3 regions of the Streptomyces glycanivorans genome follow, and region 1 is predicted to be linked to each of the others. Evidence: predicted binding sites of a transcription regulator. Region 1 holds the regulator's gene; each other region holds the start of a gene.

Region 1 (3,249 bases):
CCCTCCAGGTACTCCACCACCACGCCCTCGATGCGCAGGTCGTCGCCCCAGACCCGCTCCACGAGCTCGGCGTCGTGCCGCCCCTCCACATAGATCCGGCCCGCGCGCGCCACCCGTGCCCGCGCCCCGGGGACCGCCACCGAACCGGAGGCGGTCCGCGCGGGCCGGACCGGGCCGCCGGCCGACGGACGCACGAGCGTGACCACCTTCCCCTCCAGCAGGAAGCCGCGGGGCTCCATGGGGAAGACCCGGTGCTTGCCGAAGCGGTCCTCCAGCGTGACCGTCGGCCCCTGTGCCGTCCTCTCGCACCGGATCACCGCGCCGCAGAAGCCGCTGACAACCTCCTCGACCACCAGATCGGGCTCGGCGGGCACCTCCGGGGCGGGGGCGGACTTCTTCCACGGCGGGGTCAGGTCCGGCTGGTAGCTGCGCATGGCACGACGATAAACGGGCGCCCGTTCACGACACGCCGAAGCGGGCGGCGAGTTGATCACGCTGCGCCCGTACGAACGCCGCGTCGACGACCGCCCCGTGCCCCGGTACGTACAGCGCGTCCTCGCCGCCCAGTTCGAGCAGCCGGTCCAGAGCGGCCGGCCAGTGCGTGGGGACCGCGTCCCGGCCCGCCTGAGGTTCGCCCGACTCCTCGACCAGATCGCCGCAGAGCACCACGACGGGGGAACCGGGCACCAGTACGGCGAGGTCGTGGCCGCTGTGACCGGGGCCCACATTGGCCAGCAGCACCTGGAACCCGTCGCCGAGGTCGAGCGTCCACTCGCCGCTCACCTGGTGACGCGGGGGCACCAGGGCGTCCGTGGCGGCCGTGGCGTCCGCCTCGCTCATCCCGTGCCGCATCGCGTCCGCCCGCAGCTCCCCGGCCCCCCGCGCCAGGAGATCCGCCGTCCCGACCGCGCCGTAGACCTCCGCCCCGGAGAACGCGGCCGTGCCCAGCACATGGTCGAAGTGCGGATGGCTCAGTGCGATATGCGTCACCCTCCGGCCCAGCAGGGCCTCCGCCTGGGTCCTCAGTTCCACACCCTCCCGGAGCGTCGAACCCGTGTCGTGGAGCAGCACGCCGTCCGCCCCGGCCACCAGCGTCACGGTCGCGTCCCAGACGGGCAGGCGCCGCCGCCCGATACCGTTGCCCAACCGCTCCCAGCCGAACTCTTCCCAAGAGACATCCATACAGCGACGCTATCGGCAACGACCTGCACGGTCCCACGACGGCGTGGCCGGTCGCCCTTGCCCACGCCCCACCCCGCCCCCGTACACTGACCGGGGGGATTGCTGGCACTCGAACGCACAGAGTGCCAGGCAGACGCCGAAGAACCACAGCTGGAGGTGTGCGCGGTGCTCAGCGAACGCAGACTCGAAGTGCTGCGCGCCATCGTCCAGGACTATGTCGGCACCGAGGAGCCCGTCGGCTCCAAGGCGCTCACGGAGCGGCACAGCCTCGGGGTCTCCCCGGCGACCGTCCGCAACGACATGGCGGTGCTGGAGGACGAGGGCTTCATCGCCCAGCCGCACACGAGTGCGGGGCGCATTCCGACGGACAAGGGCTACCGGCTCTTCGTCGACAAGCTCGCGGGCGTCAAGCCCCTGTCGTCGCCGGAGCGCCGGGCCATTCAGAATTTCCTCGACGGCGCGGTCGACCTCGACGACGTCGTGGGCCGCACGGTCCGGCTGCTCGCGCAGCTGACCAGGCAGGTCGCCGTCGTGCAGTACCCCTCACTGACCCGGTCGACGGTCCGGCACGTGGAGCTGCTCTCACTGGCTCCCGCGCGGCTGATGCTCGTGCTGATCACGGACACGGGCCGGGTCGAGCAGCGTATGATCGATTGCCCTGCACCGTTCGGTGACACGTCACTGGCGGATCTGCGGGCCCGGCTCAACAGCCGGGTCGTCGGACGCCGCTTCGCGGACGTCCCGCAGCTGGTGCAGGATCTTCCGGAGTCCTTCGAGACCGAGGACCGGGGAACCGTTTCGACGGTGCTCTCCGTTCTCCTGGAGACTCTGGTCGAGGAAACGGAGGAGCGGCTGATCATCGGCGGCACCTCCAACCTCACCCGTTTCGGACACGACTTCCCCGTGATGATCCGTCCGGTGCTGGAGGCACTGGAGGAACAGGTCGTGCTGCTGAAGCTGCTGGGTGAGGCTACGGATTCGGGCATGACCGTACGGATCGGGCACGAGAACGCCCACGAGGGCCTCAACGCCACGTCCGTCGTCGCGGTCGGCTACGGTTCGGGCGACGAGGCAGTCGCCAAACTCGGCGTGGTCGGACCGACCCGCATGGACTACCCCGGAACGATGGGAGCGGTACGCGCAGTGGCACGTTACGTCGGACAGATCCTGGCGGAGTCGTAAGTGGCCACGGACTACTACGCCGTACTCGGCGTGCGCCGCGACGCTTCCCAGGACGAGATCAAGAAGGCATTCCGCAGACTCGCGCGCGAGCTGCACCCGGATGTCAACCCCGATCCGAAGACCCAGGAGCGGTTCAAGGAGATCAACGCCGCCTACGAGGTGCTGTCGGACCCGCAGAAGAAGCAGGTCTACGACCTCGGCGGCGATCCGCTCTCCCAGTCGGGCGGTGGTGGGGCCGGTGGCTTCGGCGCCGGCGGTTTCGGCAACTTCAGCGACATCATGGACGCGTTCTTCGGCAACGCGACGCAGCGCGGGCCCCGTTCGCGGACCCGGCGTGGCCAGGACGCCATGATCAGGCTGGAGATCGACCTCAACGAGGCGGCCTTCGGCACGACCAAGGACATCCAGGTCGACACGGCCGTCGTCTGTACGACCTGCAGCGGCGAGGGCGCGGCACCCGGCACCTCCGCGCAGACCTGTGACATGTGCCGCGGCCGCGGCGAGGTCTCCCAGGTCACCCGGTCGTTCCTCGGCCAGGTCATGACCTCGCGCCCCTGCCCGCAGTGCCAGGGCTTCGGCACGGTCGTGCCGACCCCGTGCCCCGAGTGCGCCGGTGACGGCCGCATCCGCTCGCGGCGCACGCTTACCGTGAAGATCCCCGCAGGTGTCGACAACGGCACCCGGATCCAGCTCGCGGGAGAGGGCGAGGTCGGCCCCGGCGGCGGCCCCGCCGGCGACCTGTACGTCGAGATCCACGAGGTCTCGCACGCCGTGTTCCAGCGGCGCGGCGACGACCTGCACTGCACGGTCACCATCCCGATGACGGCCGCGGCCCTGGGCACCCAGGTGCCGCTGGAGACGCTCGACGGCCTGGAGGAGATCGAC
Region 2 (3,249 bases), 1.9 Mb from region 1:
CCGCGGGCGGGGTGACCGTCGGTGTGACGAAGAAGCTGATCGACGCCGGTCTGCTCGACCCGTCCCTGACCACCGTCGTCCTGAACACCGGCGACGGCCTGAAGACGCTCGACGCGGTCGCTCCGACGACCGGCCTGTCGGCCACGATCCGGCCCAGCCTGGACGCGTTCCGCGACGCGGGCCTCGCTGCCGCCAACTGACCACCCGAGACCAGAGGAAGGCACCCACATGAGCGTCAAGGTCCGTATCCCCACCATCCTCCGCACCTACACGGGCGGTCAGTCCGAGGTCCCGGCCGAGGGGGCGACCCTCTCCGAGGTCATCGCGTCCCTGGAGCAGAACCACCCGGGCATCGGCGCCCGCGTCCTGGACGACCAGGGCAAGCTGCGCCGCTTCGTCAACGTGTACGTCAACGACGACGACGTGCGCTTCGAGGGCGGTCTGGACGCGGCCACCCCGGACGGCGCCGGCGTCTCGATCATCCCGGCCGTCGCCGGAGGCTGACGGCGGGACGGTGCGGGCCGCTCGTCGCGGTCCGGCCGCACGGCATTCACACGATGGCCCCCTCCACGGGAAACGGAGGGGGCCATTCTGCATGGTTGAGCACGGTACAGTTGGGGAAGTCCCCGCAGTTGCCCGCGCTATCCACATATGAGAATGCGCCCTGCCGCGACAAGAAGTAGCCAAAGTACGTGAACCCCTTGAGGCATAAGTCGCCTTTGTCAGGCCCGACTTGCCCTGGAATCCAATGAATTCCCCCTATCCGTGTGGCCGCGTGTGCCCAGATTTCTCGTCCGATTGACCTGTTGCAGAGGGCAGTTGGGCAGATACATTCGGCCGCGGTCGACGCGTTCCGGCGCACGCCACCCTCTCCTGTCGGAGGGTGAGTTCTGACCCGGGTCCGCGAAGTGCGGTCTCGTGCAAGGGCCAGTAATAGGGGAGTTGGGCATGGCTCAGGGCACCGTCAAGTGGTTCAACGCGGAGAAGGGGTACGGCTTCATCGCGGTCGACGGTGGTGCGGATGTTTTCGTCCACTACAGCGCGATCCAGATGGACGGGTACCGCACCCTCGAAGAGGGTCAGCGAGTTGAATTCGAGATCTCGCAGGGCCAGAAGGGGCCCCAGGCGGACATGGTCAAGCTCGCCGTCGGCTGAGCTCGGCGCGGTCGGCCAACGACACCGTCACACACGCGAGGCCCGTACCTCCCATCGGGGGACGGGCCTCACGTGCGTCTCCGGGCGCCCGTCACGGGCCTGCGGCGGAGCCCCGAGGTTGTCCACATCCCGAAGAGGACGCTTGCACTCGAAGGGGTCGAGTGCTAATCATTGGCGTTAGCACTCTCCAGGTGAGAGTGACAGAACTTGGACCGGGCCGGTGAGGCCCGCAGGCTTGGTGGGGCAAGGAACCACCTGGCACGCTGGCCGTCCGTCGCGGGCGCCTCTCGGTCCGGAGAAATCCACCCCTGTCCGGGAGGACCACTTCACATGGCCAAGATCATCGCGTTCGACGAGGAGGCACGGCGCGGTCTCGAGCGCGGGATGAACCAGCTCGCCGACGCCGTCAAGGTCACCCTCGGCCCCAAGGGCCGTAACGTCGTCCTCGAGAAGAAGTGGGGCGCGCCCACGATCACCAACGATGGTGTTTCCATCGCCAAGGAGATCGAGCTCGAGGACCCGTACGAGAAGATCGGTGCGGAGCTGGTCAAGGAGGTCGCCAAGAAGACGGACGACGTCGCCGGCGACGGTACGACCACCGCCACCGTTCTCGCCCAGGCGCTCGTCCGCGAGGGCCTGCGCAACGTCGCCGCGGGTGCCAACCCGATGGCTCTGAAGCGTGGCATCGAGAAGGCCGTCGAGGCCGTCTCCGCCGCTCTGCTGGAGCAGGCGAAGGACGTGGAGACCAAGGAGCAGATCGCTTCGACGGCCTCCATCTCCGCTGCCGACACCGAGATCGGCGCCAAGATCGCCGAGGCTATGGACAAGGTCGGCAAGGAAGGCGTCATCACCGTCGAGGAGTCCCAGACCTTCGGTCTGGAGCTGGAACTCACCGAGGGCATGCGCTTCGACAAGGGCTACATCTCGGCCTACTTCGCCACCGACATGGAGCGTATGGAGACGTCGTTCGACGACCCGTACATCCTGATCGTCAACTCCAAGATCAGCAACGTGAAGGACCTCCTTCCGCTGCTGGAGAAGGTCATGCAGTCGGGCAAGCCCCTGCTGATCATCGCGGAGGACGTCGAGGGCGAGGCTCTGTCGACGCTGGTCGTCAACAAGATCCGTGGCACCTTCAAGTCCGTCGCCGTCAAGGCTCCGGGCTTCGGTGACCGCCGCAAGGCCATGCTCGGCGACATCGCCATCCTCACCGGTGGCACCGTCATCTCCGAGGAGGTCGGTCTCAAGCTGGAGAACGCCGGCCTGGACCTGCTCGGCAGCGCCCGCAAGGTCGTCATCACCAAGGACGAGACCACGATCGTCGACGGTGCCGGTGACAGCGACCAGGTTCAGGGTCGCGTCAACCAGATCCGTGCCGAGATCGAGAACTCCGACTCGGACTACGACCGCGAGAAGCTCCAGGAGCGCCTCGCGAAGCTGGCCGGCGGCGTGGCCGTCATCAAGGCCGGCGCCGCCACCGAGGTGGAGCTCAAGGAGCGCAAGCACCGCATCGAGGACGCGGTGCGCAACGCCAAGGCCGCCGTCGAGGAGGGCATCGTCGCCGGTGGTGGCGTGGCTCTGCTCCAGGCCTCGGCCGTCTTCGAGAAGCTCGACCTGACGGGCGACGAGGCCACCGGTGCCAACGCCGTCAAGCTCGCGCTGGAGGCCCCGCTCAAGCAGATCGCCGTCAACGGTGGTCTCGAGGGTGGAGTCGTCGTCGAGAAGGTGCGCAACCTGCCGATCGGTCACGGCCTCAACGCCGCGACCGGCGAGTACGTCGACATGATCGCCGAGGGCATTCTCGACCCGGCGAAGGTCACGCGCTCCGCCCTGCAGAACGCCGCGTCCATCGCCGCGCTCTTCCTCACCACCGAGGCCGTCATCGCCGACAAGCCGGAGAAGGCCTCCGCGGCCGCTCCGGGCGGCATGCCGGGCGGTGACATGGACTTCTGATCCTCGGATCAGTCGCTCCAGGCAGTACCCGCAGTATCCGTGCGACGCCGGCCCCCGGGATTCCTCCCGGGGCCGGCGTCGTCGTACGTGCCGCTCTCACCTCGCGGGAGCGGTCAGTATGCAGAGCGGCCGGCCCTCGTC
Region 3 (3,249 bases), 2.3 Mb from region 1:
TGCCGGGTCCGCCGGAGGTGTCGCGGCGGGAGGCCGATGCCCCGGTGGCAGGATGCGGCGCCATGCAGCTAGTAAGACAAAAAGAAAAATTCCCCGTAAAGCGCCGGAGAACGGTCTGTGCGGTCCTGGCCGCCCTGATGGTCGGCGCGGTCGCCTCCGGGTGCGCCGACGGTGCGGACGAAGGGGCGGGCGGCCCTCGGGAGCCCGTCGCCGGTCAGCCGGGAGCCGCCGCCCAGAAGGGCGCCGCCGCCGAGGCCAAGGCCCAGCGGCTGAAGCGGGAACAGGCCGCCCGGGTCGCCGCCGCGAGGAAGTGGGGGCTGGCGAAGATGCCGCTCGCCGCTCCCGCGCCACCCGCCGTGAAGCCGCGCATCACGACCCGTGAGGGCTTCGAGGTGGAGGGCGGGGAGACGCTGCCGCCGGTCTTCACCACCGTGCCCACCAAGGAGCGGATCGTCTTCCTGACGATGGACGACGGGGCGGAGAAGGACCCCGAACTGCTGCGGATGATGACCGAGCTGAAGATCCCGTACAGCGCCTTCCTCAGCGACTACGTGGTGAGCGACGACTACGGCTACTTCAAGGACATGCAGGCCCGCGGTGTCACCCTCAACAACCACACGCTCAACCACCGTTACCTGCCGGGGCTTTCGAAGGAGGACCAGCGGCGGGAGATCTGCGGCGAGCAGGACAAGCTCGAGAAGTACTTCGGGAAGCGGCCCACGCTCTTCCGGCCGCCCTACGGCAACTACAACGGCGACACCCTGCGCGTCGCGCAGTCCTGCGGCATCAAGGCCGTGCCCCTGTGGGCGGCCGAGGCGTTCCCCGACCACATGGAGTGGCGCGAGTGGGACCAGGACCTGCACCCCGGCGACATCATCCTCACCCACTTCAGGGGCGAGGAGGACTGGAAGGGGTCCATGGCCGACATGATCCGCCGCGTCATGAGGACGGTCACGGACAAGGGGTACGCCGTGGCCAGGCTGGAGGACTACGTCTGACGGATCCGCGGCCGGCGCGGGTACGGACCTCATGACGGGGCGTCCGTCCTCCCGCGCCATCCGTCCTCCCCGTGATCTCCGCCGTGCGCACCCCGGAACACCGCGGCCCCTTCCCGCGTTGTCCGGGCGTACGGCGGTCCCCGCGACGCCACGCGAGGGTGGTGAATTGGCACTCCGCTTGACCGAGTGCTAATCGCGGTCATAGTCTCAGTGCTGGCACTCCCCGATGGAGAGTGCCAGCACAACTGCGCGACAGGGCAGGTCCGGCACCCGCGACGACGGATCGACCTGGTCGCCACCCACAGACTGTTAAACCCCGTGAGATCTCCGAAGGGGGAGACCGGATCGTGTCGACCACCAGCTCCAAGGTTGCGATCAAGCCGCTCGAGGACCGCATTGTGGTCCAGCCGCTCGACGCCGAGCAGACCACGGCTTCCGGCCTGGTCATTCCGGACACCGCCAAGGAGAAGCCCCAGGAGGGCGTCGTCCTGGCCGTGGGCCCGGGCCGCTTCGAGAACGGCGAGCGCCTTCCGCTCGACGTCAAGACCGGCGATGTCGTGCTGTACAGCAAGTACGGCGGCACCGAGGTGAAGTACAACGGCGAGGAGTACCTCGTCCTCTCGGCGCGCGACGTTCTCGCGATCGTCGAGAAGTAGTTCACCCACGTTTGCTTCTGTTCTGCGCCCCTGGCCCCCTGCGAAATAACTAGCCGGGCGGCGAGGGGCGCAGTTCGTTTGAGAGGACAGCTCAGCCCATGGCGAAGATTCTGAAGTTCGACGAGGACGCCCGTCGCGCCCTTGAGCGCGGCGTCAACAAGCTTGCCGACACGGTGAAGGTGACGATCGGTCCGAAGGGCCGCAACGTCGTCATCGACAAGAAGTTCGGCGCCCCCACCATCACCAACGACGGTGTCACCATCGCGCGCGAGGTCGAGCTCGACGACCCGTACGAGAACCTCGGTGCCCAGCTGGTGAAGGAGGTGGCGACCAAGACCAACGACGTAGCGGGTGACGGCACCACCACCGCCACCGTGCTCGCCCAGGCCCTCGTCCGCGAAGGCCTGCGCAACGTCGCCGCGGGCGCGTCCCCGGCAGCCCTGAAGAAGGGCATCGACGCCGCCGTGAAGGCCGTGTCCGAGGACCTCCTCGCGACCGCCCGCCCGATCGACGACAAGGCCGACATCGCCGCCGTGGCCGCGCTCTCCGCGCAGGACCCGCAGGTCGGCGAGCTCATCGCGGACGCGATGGACAAGGTCGGCAAGGACGGTGTCATCACCGTCGAGGAGTCCAACACCTTCGGTCTGGACCTCGAGTTCACCGAGGGCATGGCCTTCGACAAGGGTTACCTGTCCCCGTACATGGTGACCGACCAGGAGCGTATGGAGGCCGTCCTCGACGACCCGTACATCCTGATCCACCAGGGCAAGATCGGCTCCATCCAGGAGCTGCTCCCGCTCCTGGAGAAGGTCATCCAGGCCGGCGCCTCGAAGCCGCTGCTGATCATCGCCGAGGACGTCGAGGGCGAGGCGCTCTCCACCCTCGTCGTCAACAAGATCCGTGGCACCTTCAACGCCGTCGCGGTGAAGGCCCCCGGTTTCGGTGACCGCCGCAAGGCCATGCTCGGCGACATCGCCACCCTCACCGGTGCGACCGTCATCGCCGAGGAGGTCGGCCTCAAGCTCGACCAGGCCGGTCTGGACGTGCTGGGCACCGCCCGCCGCGTCACCGTCTCCAAGGACGACACGACCATCGTCGACGGCGGCGGCGACTCCGCCGACGTCAAGGGCCGCGTCAACCAGATCAAGGCCGAGATCGAGTCCACGGACTCCGACTGGGACCGCGAGAAGCTCCAGGAGCGCCTCGCGAAGCTGGCCGGTGGCGTGTGCGTGATCCGCGTCGGTGCCGCCACCGAGGTGGAGCTCAAGGAGAAGAAGCACCGTCTGGAGGACGCCATCTCCGCGACCCGCGCCGCGGTCGAGGAGGGCATCGTCTCCGGTGGTGGCTCCGCTCTGGTCCACGCCGTCAAGGTCCTCGAGGGCAACCTCGGCAAGACCGGCGACGAGGCCACGGGTGTCGCGGTCGTGCACCGTGCCGCCGTCGAGCCGCTCCGCTGGATCGCCGAGAACGCGGGCCTCGAGGGCTACGTCATCACCTCGAAGGTCGCCGAGCTCGACAAGGGTCAGGGCTTCAACGCCGCGACCGGTGAGTACGGCGACCTGGTGAAGGCCGGCGTCATCGACCCGGTCAAGGTC

Evidence for each region. Region 1 encodes HrcA, which represses chaperone genes, less so after heat shock. Its sites were predicted from a motif close to TTNGCACTCNGNNNNNCNGAGTGCNAA; they were not measured.
Region 2: groL (chaperonin GroEL) is a predicted target of HrcA. The motif match lies at 1,297-1,323, and genes of this name have one in related genera.
Region 3: groES (co-chaperone GroES) is a predicted target of HrcA. The motif match lies at 1,165-1,191, and genes of this name have one in related genera.

Annotation. Positions count from the first base shown of each region.
Region 1 covers NZ_CP120983.1:5,575,480-5,578,728, forward strand. The annotation lists gene P8A20_RS24450 (DUF3097 domain-containing protein) at 1-434, opposite strand, end outside; gene P8A20_RS24455 (MBL fold metallo-hydrolase) at 460-1,182, opposite strand; gene hrcA (heat-inducible transcriptional repressor HrcA) at 1,348-2,364, shown strand; gene dnaJ (molecular chaperone DnaJ) at 2,365-3,249, shown strand, end outside.
Region 2 covers NZ_CP120983.1:3,667,890-3,671,138, reverse strand. The annotation lists gene thrC (threonine synthase) at 1-200, shown strand, start outside; gene P8A20_RS15920 (MoaD/ThiS family protein) at 229-504, shown strand; gene P8A20_RS15915 (cold-shock protein) at 949-1,155, shown strand; gene groL (chaperonin GroEL) at 1,486-3,108, shown strand; gene P8A20_RS15905 (hypothetical protein) at 3,205-3,249, opposite strand, start outside.
Region 3 covers NZ_CP120983.1:3,304,487-3,307,735, reverse strand. The annotation lists gene P8A20_RS14085 (polysaccharide deacetylase family protein) at 63-998, shown strand; gene groES (co-chaperone GroES) at 1,346-1,654, shown strand; gene groL (chaperonin GroEL) at 1,753-3,249, shown strand, end outside.